One region of the Bradyrhizobium sp. LVM 105 genome, then DNA from elsewhere that is predicted to be linked to it. Evidence: predicted binding sites of a transcription regulator. Region 1 holds the regulator's gene; the other holds the start of a gene.
What was found. Region 1 encodes HrcA, which represses chaperone genes, less so after heat shock. Its sites were predicted from a motif close to GTTAGCACTCNCNNNNNGNGAGTGCTAAC; they were not measured.
Positions count from the first base shown of each region.

Region 1 (5,710 bases):
CCGGCCGGCTTCCGCGCCTTCTCGGGCCGCTATCGCACCAAATACGGCGCCGAGCCGATCCGCACCGCGACGCTCGCCTACGACGCCGTCGCCCTCGTCGCCGCGCTCGCGCGCACGCAAGGCACCACGCGCTTCTCGCCCGACGTGCTCACCAATCCTTCCGGCTTTGCCGGCATCGACGGCCTGTTCCGCTTCCGCGCGGACGGCACCAACGAACGCGGTCTTGCGGTGATGAAGGTGACGCAAGGCGGCGGCGTTGCGATCGCAGGCTCGCCGAAGAGCTTTGGGGCGTAGCTCCGGACGACGGTGCCGTGGTGCTGTAGGGTGGATTAGCCGAAGGCGTAATCCACCAACTTCGTTCCGCGAGTGCGGAAGCATGGTGGGTTACGCCTTCGGCTAACCCACCCTACTTCAGCGCGTTACGCCGCGAGATCCGCGACCACCGCATCGAGCACCGGGAAACCGCTGCTGGTCACGCGCAACCGGCCGGTCGGATCCACAATGATCGCGCCTTCTTCGCGCAGCAGCGCGATGCGCTTGGGATCGAGCGGGCGGCCGGAGAGGGCCTTGTAGCGCTCGGGGTCGATGCCCTCGGCGAGCCGCAATCCCATCAGCAGGAATTCGTCGGCGCGTTCCTCGCTGTTGAGCAGATCGTCGGTGACGATTCCATCGCCGTTGGTCTCGACCCGCATCAGCCAGGCCTCGGGACGCTTCTCGGTGGCGGTCGCATGCCTGATACCGTCGATGTCGAGGCGACCATGCGCGCCGGGGCCGATGCCGGCATATTCCTCGCCGCGCCAGTACACCAGATTGTGCCGGCACTCGGCGCCGCGTCGCGCGTGGTTGGAGATCTCGTAGGCGGGCAGCCCGAGCTTGTCGCAGGTTTCCTGCGTGACGTCGTAGAGCGCGCGCGCCACCGCTTCATCCGGCGTCTTCAACTTGCCGGCCCGGTGCAGGCCGAAGAACGGCGTGCCTTCCTCGATCGTGAGCTGATAGAGCGACAGATGCTCGGCCGCCTCATCGATGGCGAGGCGCAGCTCATCGGCCCACATCGCCGGCGTCTGGTCGGGGCGGGCATAGATCAGGTCGAACGAATAGCGCTCGAACGAACGGCGCGCGATGGCGACGGCATCGAGCGCCTCGCGCGCGCTGTGCAGGCGTCCGAGCGTCTTCAGCGAGGCGTCATCGAGCGCCTGCACGCCGAGCGAGACGCGATTGACGCCGGCGCTGCGATAGCCGGCAAAGCGTGTGGCTTCGACGCTGGTGGGATTGGCTTCGAGCGTCACTTCGACGTCGCCTGCAACGCTCCAGTGCTTGCCGATCGCATCGAGCACCGCGCCGACAGTTGCGGGCTGCATCAAGGATGGCGTACCGCCGCCAAGGAAGATCGAGCTGACCTCGCGGCCGGATGCACGCGCCGCGGTCGTTTCGATTTCGCGCGCGAAGGCGGAGGCGAAGCGCGCTTCGTCGATCGCGGCATGGCGGACATGGCTGTTGAAGTCGCAATAGGGGCACTTCGACAGGCAGAACGGCCAGTGCACGTAGACGCCGAAGGCTTCAGATTCTTGTTTTGACGCGTTTTCCTGGCGCGAACCGGTATCCACTTCGCTTGAAAACGCTCTAGCGCGGCTCAAGGCAGATCTCCGCCAGTTTCCGGAAGGCACGGGCACGATGCGACAGGCCGAGACCCAGCGGCGGCAGGCCGTGCTTCTCGATGCTCTCCATCTCGCCGAAGGTGCGGCTGTGACCATCCGGCAAGAACATCGGATCGTAGCCGAAGCCGGCAGTCCCGCGTGGCGGCCAGACCAGCGTGCCGTCGACGCGCGCCTCGACCTCTTCGAGATGATGGTCGGGCCAGGCCACGCAGAGCGCCGAGACGAAATGGGCCCTGCGCTTGTCCGGCCTGGTGGCGCCGCGCTCCTGCAACAAGCGCTCGATCTGCGCCATCGCCGCGTTGAAGTCCTTGGTGGGGCCGGCCCAGCGCGCGCTGTAGATGCCGGGGGCGCCGTCGAGCGCGTCGACCACGATGCCGGAATCGTCGGCGAAGGCGGGCAGCCTGGTTGCCTGCGCCGCCGCGATCGCCTTGATCGCGGCGTTGCTGCGGAAATCGTTGCCGGTCTCATCCGGCTCACCGAGGCCGAGTTCACCGGCCGACACCGCCTCGACGCCGTGGGGCGCCAACAGCTCCCGCATCTCGGCAAGCTTGCCGGGATTGTGGGTGGCGATGACGAGCTTTCCGGTGATTCGGCGGTGCATGGGCCTATTGACTACGCCACAGCCAGTTTCTGCAAGTCCACGAGACGCGCAACGCCCTTGCGGGCCAGCGCCATCAGCGCCAGGAACTCGCCTTCCGTGAACGGTTCGCGTTCCGCCGTGCCCTGCACCTCGATGATGCGGCCGTCGCCGGTCATGACGAAATTGGCGTCGGTCTGGGCTTCCGAATCCTCGGCATAATCGAGATCGAGCACCGGCGTACCGTTGTAGATGCCGCAGGAGATCGCGGCGACGTTGTCGCGCATGACGTTGGCCTTGATCATGTTGCGCGCCTTCATCCAGTTGACGCAATCGGCAAGTGCGACCCAGGCGCCGGTGATCGAGGCCGTGCGGGTGCCGCCGTCGGCCTGCAGCACGTCGCAATCGACCGTGATCTGGCGCTCGCCGAGCGCCTCGAGGTCGACGATGGTGCGCAGCGAGCGGCCGATCAGGCGCTGGATCTCGACGGTGCGGCCGCTCTGCTTGCCCGCGGCGGCCTCGCGGCGGGTGCGTTCCGAGGTGGCGCGTGGCAGCATGCCGTATTCGGCGGTGACCCAGCCGCGGCCCTGGCCCTTCAGCCACGGCGGTAGGCGGTCTTCCAGCGTGGCGGTAACCAGCACATGGGTGTCGCCGAACTTCACCAGGCAGGAGCCTTCCGCATATTTGACCACGCCGCGCTCCAGCGTCACGGGGCGCAATTCGTCGGGCGCACGGCGGCTTGGCCGCATTGGGAAATCCTCCAAAACTCACGGGAAAGGCTGTTGGCGGTGCTTGTAGGTGGGGCGAAGGTGGGCGGCAAGGGCTTATTCGGCCCCTGATTCCGCGCCGGCGAACGCCACGCTTGTCAGAAGCGCCCCGGATAGACAAATTATGAGGATCTGAGAGGAGTTACCGCTGTGGCCCATCACGATCCGATCCATCTGATCGCGCCGCGCGCAGGCCTCGCCCAGCTCAACGAGCGTTCCCGCGACATCTTTCGTCAAATTGTCGAAAGTTATCTCGCGACCGGTGAGCCCGTGGGTTCGCGCAATATCTCGCGCCTGATCGCGATGCCGCTGTCGCCGGCCTCGGTCCGCAACGTCATGGCCGATCTGGAACAGCTCGGCCTGATCTATGCACCCCATACCTCGGCCGGCCGGCTGCCGACGGAACTCGGCCTGCGTTTCTTCGTCGATGCCTTGATGCAGGTCGGCGACCTCAACGAGGCCGAACGGCAGTCGATCCAGAGCCAGCTCACGTCCGTAGGCCAGGCGCACTCGGTCGAGGCGGCGCTGGACCAGGCGCTGACGCGGCTATCCGGATTGACCCGCGCCGCGGCGGTGGTGCTGACGCCAAAATCCAATGCGCGGCTCAAGCACATCGAATTCGTCCGCCTGGAACCGGAGAAAGCGCTGGTCATCCTCGTCGGCGAGGACGGCCAGGTCGAGAATCGCGTTCTGACGCTGCCCCCTGGAGTTCCCTCCTCGGCGATCACCGAGGCCGGCAATTTCCTCAACGCGCGAATCCGCGGCCGAACCCTGGCCGAGGCGCGGCTCGAGCTCGAGACGGCGCTGGGCGAGGCCCGCGCCGAGCTCGATCAGCTCGCACAGAAGGTGATCTCTGCCGGCATCGCCAGCTGGTCCGGCGGCGAGAACGAGGACCGCCAGCTCATCGTGCGCGGCCACGCCAATCTGCTCGAAGATCTGCACGCGCTGGAGGATCTGGAGCGGGTGCGCCTGTTGTTCGACGATCTCGAGACCAAGCGCGGCGTGATCGATCTGCTCGGCCGGGCCGAGACGGCCGAGGGCGTGCGCATCTTCATCGGCAGCGAGAACAAGCTGTTCTCGCTGTCGGGGTCCTCCACCATCATCGCGCCCTATCGGGATGCCGCCGGCCACATCGTCGGTGTCCTCGGCGTGATCGGTCCGACGCGGCTGAATTATGCCCGCGTGATCCCGACCGTGGATTATGCCGCCCGCATCGTCAGCCGCCTCTTGGGGGGCTGACCGGCGTCTGCTTCCGATCACGGGCGCTTGATTTTCGCTGCTCAAAGCACGATATCCGGGCCAACAATCCCTGGAAACGAGTTCGAGATTTAGCCGATGACCGATCATGACCGGCAACCCGAAGACGCGGCCGCGCCGACTGGCGAGCCCGTGGTGTCAAAGCCCTACATCATGCCCGACGATCCCGAGCCCGGCTCGGTCGAGACCTTGCAAAAGGAAGTCGCCGAGGCGCGCGATCGCATGCTGCGGACGCTGGCCGAGATGGAGAATCTGCGCAAGCGCACCACCAAGGAAGTCGCTGACGCCCGCCTCTACGGCATCACCGGCTTTGCCCGCGACGTGCTCGACATCGCCGACAATCTTCAGCGCGCGCTCGATGCCGTTCCGGCCGAGGCGCGTGCCACCGCCGATCCCGGCCTGACCTCGCTGATCGAGGGCGTCGAGCTCACCGAGCGCGCGCTGCATAGCGCGCTGGAAAAGCATGGCGTGAAGAAGCTCGATCCGCAGGGCCAGAAGTTCGACCCGAACTTCCACCAGGCGATGTACGAAGTGCCTGATCCGTCGGTGCCGTCGGGCACCGTGGTCCAGATCATGCAGGCCGGCTACACCATCGGCGACCGCGTGCTGCGGCCGGCTTTGGTCGGCGTCGCCAAGGGCGGCGCGAAGCCAGCGCCTGCGGCGAACAACAACAACGAATCGAGCAGCGCGGCCAATTGAGTTTCAACCCTCATGGTGAGGAGCCGCGCTCTTGCGCGGCGTCTCGAACCATGAAGGCCAGGGCGCCGCAGCGGGGGCCTTCATCCTTCGAGACGCGCGCGAAGTAGCGCGCTCCTCAGGATGAGGGTCTTGCAGTGTTGTGCGTCGCTTACGCACCCGCCGCGATATCCGCAGACTGGATCCTCTTCACGCCGGCCTTGGCCATATCGGCCCAGGCCTTGGCGAGCGAACCCTGGGTGTCGATGCCGCGGCAGGCGTCTTCCACCACATAGACCTCGAAGCCGGCCTTGCGCGCGTCGAGCGCCGTCCAGGCAACGCAGAAATCTGTCGCAAGCCCTGCGACGAAGACGCGCTTGATCTTGCGTCCCTTCAAATATCCGGCAAGGCCCGTCGAGGTCTTGCCGTCGGCTTCGAGGAAGGCCGAATAGCTGTCGACGTTCTTGTGAAAACCCTTGCGGATGATGAGCTCGGCGTGCGGGATCGCAAGGTCCTTGGACAGCGCCGCGCCGTCGGTGCCCTGCACGCAATGATCAGGCCACAGCACCTGTTTGCCGTAGGGAAGGTCGACGGTATCGAACGGCTTCTTGCCCGAGTGGACTGAGGCAAACGAAACGTGGCCCGGCGTGTGCCAGTCCTGCGTCATCACCACGTTCGCGAACGCCTTCGAGATCTTGTTGATGACCGGCACCACCTGTTCGCCTTCCTTCACCGCGAGGCTGCCGCCAGGCAGGAAGCAGTTCTGCACGTCGATTACG
Region 1 covers NZ_QZMV01000003.1:154,239-159,948, forward strand. Annotated here, with positions in the region: gene D6B98_RS10335 (penicillin-binding protein activator) at 1-294, shown strand, start outside; gene hemW (radical SAM family heme chaperone HemW) at 420-1,604, opposite strand; gene rdgB (RdgB/HAM1 family non-canonical purine NTP pyrophosphatase) at 1,621-2,256, opposite strand; gene rph (ribonuclease PH) at 2,268-2,981, opposite strand; gene hrcA (heat-inducible transcriptional repressor HrcA) at 3,150-4,238, shown strand; gene grpE (nucleotide exchange factor GrpE) at 4,335-4,955, shown strand; gene pncA (bifunctional nicotinamidase/pyrazinamidase) at 5,104-5,710, opposite strand, start outside.

Region 2 (5,710 bases), on a different contig from region 1:
CCTCGCGCCAGTCGGCCGCGGCAAAGCGGATGGTGCGGTCCATCTCGGTCATGCCGGCGGTCCACCCTGCGGCAGTGACGCCCTGCATCGCCTTGAACTTCGCCAGCAGCGCGCCGGCGCGCTCGGGATCGACCGACATGTTGATGGTCTGCTCGCCTGCGCGCAGCGCATCGCAGCCGACATTGAGGCTCGCCAGCGTCACCTCGACGTCCTGGCCCTTCAGGCTCTTCAGGAAGTCGGTCGCCGCATCCAGCTTGATCTTGACCGCGATCGCCTCCGGCGAAACGTCGGTAAAATCCTTCGGCTGCGCCGTGATGCCGTCGTCGGAGGTCTGGTTGTCCAGGAATTCCTTCTCGCTGAGATCGGAATTGTCGGGCGAGGTGACCTCGGTCACCGCCTGGCCGATGCTGATCTGGCCACGAAACTCGAAGAAGTCTCCGCTCTGCTTGCGCAGCAGCTTGACGCTGACGGGCGCCTTCTCACTGATGCTCTGCGTGGTGCCGGTCAGCGTCTGGCCTGCGACCTGGAGATTGACGACGAAGCGGTCCTTGCGGTCGGAATTCTTCGCGATCGGGTAACAGACGTCGAGCACGGCCGCGGTGACCGTCTTGCCCTGGCGCGTCTCCTTCAGGATGACGTCGGCATTGCCGTCCATCAACCCGTCGATCGAGGTGAAATAGCGCGTCTCCACGCCGCCGGGCGCCGTGGCCTTGGGCGACAGCTTCATCTGGGCGGAGGCGACCTCGGGTGAAGCTGCCAGCAAAACCGCCAACAGGGCTGTCGAACAAACCAGAAGCGCGCGCATCGACGACATCCTCAAGCAATCAGAATCGGCGCCACCGTAGTGGGTTTTGGCCGTGGGTTGAATCGGAAAGCGGTATCCATCGTTCCCAAAAAGAAGGCCGCCCGGAGGCGGCCTTCACAACATTGTCGTGCAAGGATGGACTTAGAAGCCGCCCATGCCGCCGCCGGCGGGCATGGCGGGCGGGGCTTCCTTCTTCGGCGTCTCGGCGACCATGGCCTCGGTGGTCACCAGCAGGCCGGCCACGGAGGAGGCGTCCTGCAGCGCGGTGCGCACCACCTTGGCCGGATCGATGATGCCCTTCTCGACCATGTCGACATAGTCCTCGTTCTGGGCGTCGAAGCCGAAGGTCTCGGACTTGTTCTCCAGGATCTTGCCGACCACGATCGAGCCTTCCACGCCGGCATTCTCGGCGATCTGGCGGATCGGGGCTTCGAGCGCCTTCAGCACGATGTTGATGCCGGCCTGGACGTCGGCATTGGCGTTGGTGAGACGTCCCACCGCCTTCCTGGCGCGGAGCAGCGCGACGCCGCCGCCGGGGACGATGCCTTCCTGCACCGCGGCGCGGGTGGCGTTGAGGGCGTCCTCGACGCGGTCCTTCTTCTCCTTGACCTCGATCTCGGTCGCGCCGCCGACGCGGATCACCGCGACGCCGCCGGCGAGCTTGGCGAGGCGCTCCTGGAGCTTCTCGCGGTCGTAGTCCGAGGTGGTCTCCTCGATCTGGGCCTTGATCTGGCCGACGCGGGCCTCGATGTCGGGCTTCTTGCCGGCGCCGTTCACGATGGTGGTGTTCTCCTTGTCGATCACCACTTTCTTGGCGCGGCCCAGCATCTTGACCGTGACGTTCTCGAGCTTCATGCCGAGGTCTTCGGAGATGAGCTGGCCGCCGGTCAGTTTCGCGATATCCTCGAGCATGGCCTTGCGGCGGTCGCCGAAGCCCGGCGCCTTGACGGCGGCAACCTTGAGGCCGCCGCGCAGACGGTTGACGACCAGGGTGGCGAGCGCCTCGCCCTCGACGTCCTCCGCGATGATGACGAGCGGCTTGCCCGACTGCACCACCGCTTCCAGCACCGGCAGCATGGCCTGCAGGCCCGAGAGCTTCTTCTCGTGCAGGAGGATGTAGGCGTCCTCGAGCTCGGCGGTCATCTTCTCGGGGTTGGTGACGAAGTAGGGGCTGAGATAGCCGCGGTCGAACTTCATGCCCTCGACGATGTCGACTTCGGTGTCGAGCGACTTGTTCTCTTCGACGGTGATGACGCCCTCGTTGCCGACCTTCTGCATCGCCTGGGCGATCATCTTGCCGATGGCAGCATCGCCGTTCGCCGAGATGGTGCCGACCTGGGCGACCTCGGAGGAGGCCGCGACCGGCTTGGCGCGCTTCTCGATGTCCTTGACGACGGCCAACACCGCGCTGTCGATGCCGCGCTTGAGGTCCATCGGGTTCATGCCGGCGGCAACCGCCTTGGCGCCCTCGCGCACGATGGCCTGGGCCAGCACGGTCGCGGTGGTGGTGCCGTCGCCGGCGAGGTCGTTGGTCTTGGAGGCGACCTCACGCACCATCTGGGCGCCCATGTTCTCGAACTTGTCCTCGAGCTCGATCTCCTTGGCGACGGTGACGCCGTCCTTGGTGATGCGGGGCGCGCCGAACGATTTCTCGATGACGACGTTGCGGCCCTTCGGGCCGAGCGTCACCTTGACGGCGTTGGCGAGAATATCGACGCCGCGCAGCATGCGATCGCGCGCGTCTCCGGAAAACTTGACGTCTTTGGCAGCCATTTCTGCAGTCCCTCGTGTTTCGTGATGTGTCTGCCGCTGGCTCGTCGCATCGCTTCCGGGATCGCAAGATCGAACCCGGCGGAATAATGGATGCCCGGATCGCCTGGATCCGGGCATGACATTCAGCGGCTGTTCAGGCGGATGGCCTTAGGCCAGAACGCCCATGATGTCCGACTCCTTCATGATCAGGAGCTCTTCGTTGTCGATCTTGACCTCGGTGCCCGACCACTTGCCGAACAGCACGCGGTCGCCGACCTTGAGGTCGATCGGGGTCAGCTTGCCGGTCTCGTCGCGGCCGCCCGGGCCGACGGCGACGACCTCACCCTGGGACGGCTTTTCCTTGGCAGTGTCCGGAATGATGATGCCGCCCTTGGTCTTTTCCTCGGCGTCGATACGTTTGACCACGACACGGTCATGCAGCGGACGAAATTTGGATTTAGCCATGACGTTTCCCTTTGGAGGCTCGCTTCGGAAGGAGTGGAAGTGGGTGCGGCGGCGCTTCCGTCCATCCCCTATCCCAGGGTTCGAACGGCGCGCTTAGCAATCGGGCTTTCCGAGTGCTAATAGTGGGCTCGGAAATATGGCTTGGCCGCGATCCTGTCAAGCAAAGGTGGTTAAGCGATTGGTGAGGCGGATATAGGATGGTGGCATTGGAAACTTGTTCGGGGCGCCGACGTATCGAAGGACGTCATTGCTCCGGCAGCTTTTTTGCGCTTGGCTGCGTGAGGGGTGCGGCCATGGTCTTGCTTGGGGGAATGCCATGATCAGTTCAGCTCACGCGCGCACGGTTGCCAATCTGGCGGCCGCCTCTTGTCTGGCGCTGCTGCTGGGTGCCTGTGGCGGCGGCATGAGCCTGCCGTCCTTCTCGTCGTCCGCGCCGCCGCCCGAAGCGGAGCCGGGCGTCGCCCCGGAAATGCCTGCGACCATTCGCGCCGACGAGATCGTGGGCCGCTGGGGGCTGGCCTCGTTCCAGAACCCGGCCGACCGCGCCCGCACCGAGGCGGCAGCCCGGGCCCAGTGCAAGAATCCCTACGTGATCACCGCCGGTTCCTCCGGCGGCGTGATCATGCATCTGGCTGACCAGGCGACGCCCCAGGAGCTGCGGCTGAAGGGCTCGCCGAGCGGCAAGAACTACATCGGACCGGCGGGGCCGACCCCCGGCGAGCAGGACCGCGAAATCGTCTCCTTCGACGGCCGCGTCCTGATCACCCGCTTCATCGACAAGGACGCCGCCACCCGCTACGGCAACATGGTCTACATCCGCTGCGCACCGAGGGCTTAGTTTCTCCGTCATTCCGGGGCGGTCCGCAGGACCGAACCCGGAATCTCGAGATTCCGGGTTCACGCTTCGCGTGCCCCGGAATGACGAGGTGAAATAGAATCTCAAAACGAAAACGCCGGCCTCAGGCCGGCGTTCTGCTTTGTCCGTATCCCGCGTCCGCTCAGTCGAACAGCGCGTCGATGTCGTCCTGCGAGGCGTGGCCGACGTCGCCGTTGAGCTTCGGGCCGTTGAGAAGCTTTTCGTCCTCGCTGCGATTGTCCACCTGCGGCGGCACGTGGGACTTGATCGCGTCGACGCCGCCCCAGATGTCCATCATCGCATTGATGTGCTGCTCGATGAACTTCATCGTGGTCATGACCTTGCTGATGCGCTGGCCGGTCAGGTCCTGGAAGTTGCAGGCTTCGAAGATCGAGATGACACGTTCCTGGATGTCGTCGGCGAGCCGCTTCTGCTGGTCGATCGAGTCCACCTTGGACATGGCGCTGGCGGCCTGGTCGATCGATTCCGCGGCTTCGAGGATCTGCTGCGTCGCCTGCTCGGTGCCGCCGACCACCGCGCCGAGCTCGCCATTGACCTTGGCCATTTCGCCGCCGTCAAAGCTCTTGCCGTGCAGCGTCGCGATTTCGCGCTTGGTGCGGTCGATGGCGTCATGGATGAGGTCGAGCTCGACCTTCAGCTTCTCGCACTGCTCGATCTGGGCCCGATAGGTCTCGAGCATCGTGCGCGCCTCGGAAAGCTCGTGGGCGGTGGAGGCGTCGATCGCCGCCATGGCCGCGCTACCGGACAGCGGGGCCGCCGTGATGCCCTTCGCCATCTGCGCGCGGATCGCGCGTAGCTCGGCCATGATCTCGCTATGCATCGGGATTGCCTCTTCGGTTACGTCCAAAATCGGCATCTCGCCACCAGCGATGTCCTCGACGCGAAAACGTTTGCGGTGAACAGCCATCAGGATACTCCCCCCACCTCACTCACGCGTCTTTGTAGGCAGAAGCGATTTAACACGAAGTTCACAGCCGGAACTGTTGTGCTGCGTCGCGCGCCGCGGTGCAAAGAAGCGATTAACCATGGCCGCGCCGCGTTCATCGAAAATAAACGCTGATCGCCAAATTGCCGCTTCGCTCGCGACGTGGTGAATCCAAACACGCTTTCCGTTTACCAAACAAAACGCCTTTTGCCTTTTATTGACCACGTCGAAGGGCGCGGACCAGCCACCAGCTCTCCACGACGCATGTGATCTAGACGAAACAGTACAGAGTACGTCGATGTTCAAGAAAATGTCTGTCGCGCTGCTCGGCAGCGCTTGCACCTTCATTGTCGGCGCTAACGAGGCCGGCGCCTTCGACAACACCGTGCCGAACGATCCGCCCGCGGTGCTCTATGCGCCGCAGGTGCCGCCCGCGCCGGTGCGCGTCGCCTCCAATTCGAACATGGGCGGCGGTTTCATCGAATTCCTGTTCGGCGACGGTCCCGGCCGCGGTCCGGCCTACGCGCCCGAGCGGCCGGTGTATCAGCAGCAGCCGGCTTATTACGATCAGCGCCGCCTGCCGCCGATGGGCGAGCCGCAGATGCAAGGTGGATATCAACAAGGCGGATATCAGCAGGGCACGCTCCAGCAGGACGCGGTCGATCCGCGGCAGCGTCAGTTCGATCCGAAATTCGAGAAACAACTCGTTGACTATAGCGGCAAGGAAAGTCCTGGCACGATCGTGGTCGATACTCCGAACAAGTTCCTCTATCTCGTCGAGGGCAACGGCCGGGCGATGCGCTACGGCATCGGCGTCGGGCGCCCCGGCTTCACCTGGTCCGGCGTGAAGTCGATCACGGCCAAGCGCGAATGGCCGGACTGGACG
Region 2 covers NZ_QZMV01000031.1:19,157-24,866, reverse strand. Annotated here, with positions in the region: gene D6B98_RS37350 (hypothetical protein) at 1-805, opposite strand, end outside; gene groL (chaperonin GroEL) at 947-2,578, opposite strand; gene D6B98_RS37340 (co-chaperone GroES) at 2,726-3,022, opposite strand; gene D6B98_RS37335 (hypothetical protein) at 3,339-3,860, shown strand; gene D6B98_RS37330 (protein phosphatase CheZ) at 4,021-4,806, opposite strand; gene D6B98_RS37325 (L,D-transpeptidase) at 5,123-5,710, shown strand, end outside.
Region 2: D6B98_RS37340 (co-chaperone GroES) is a predicted target of HrcA. The motif match lies at 3,115-3,143, and genes of this name have one in related genera.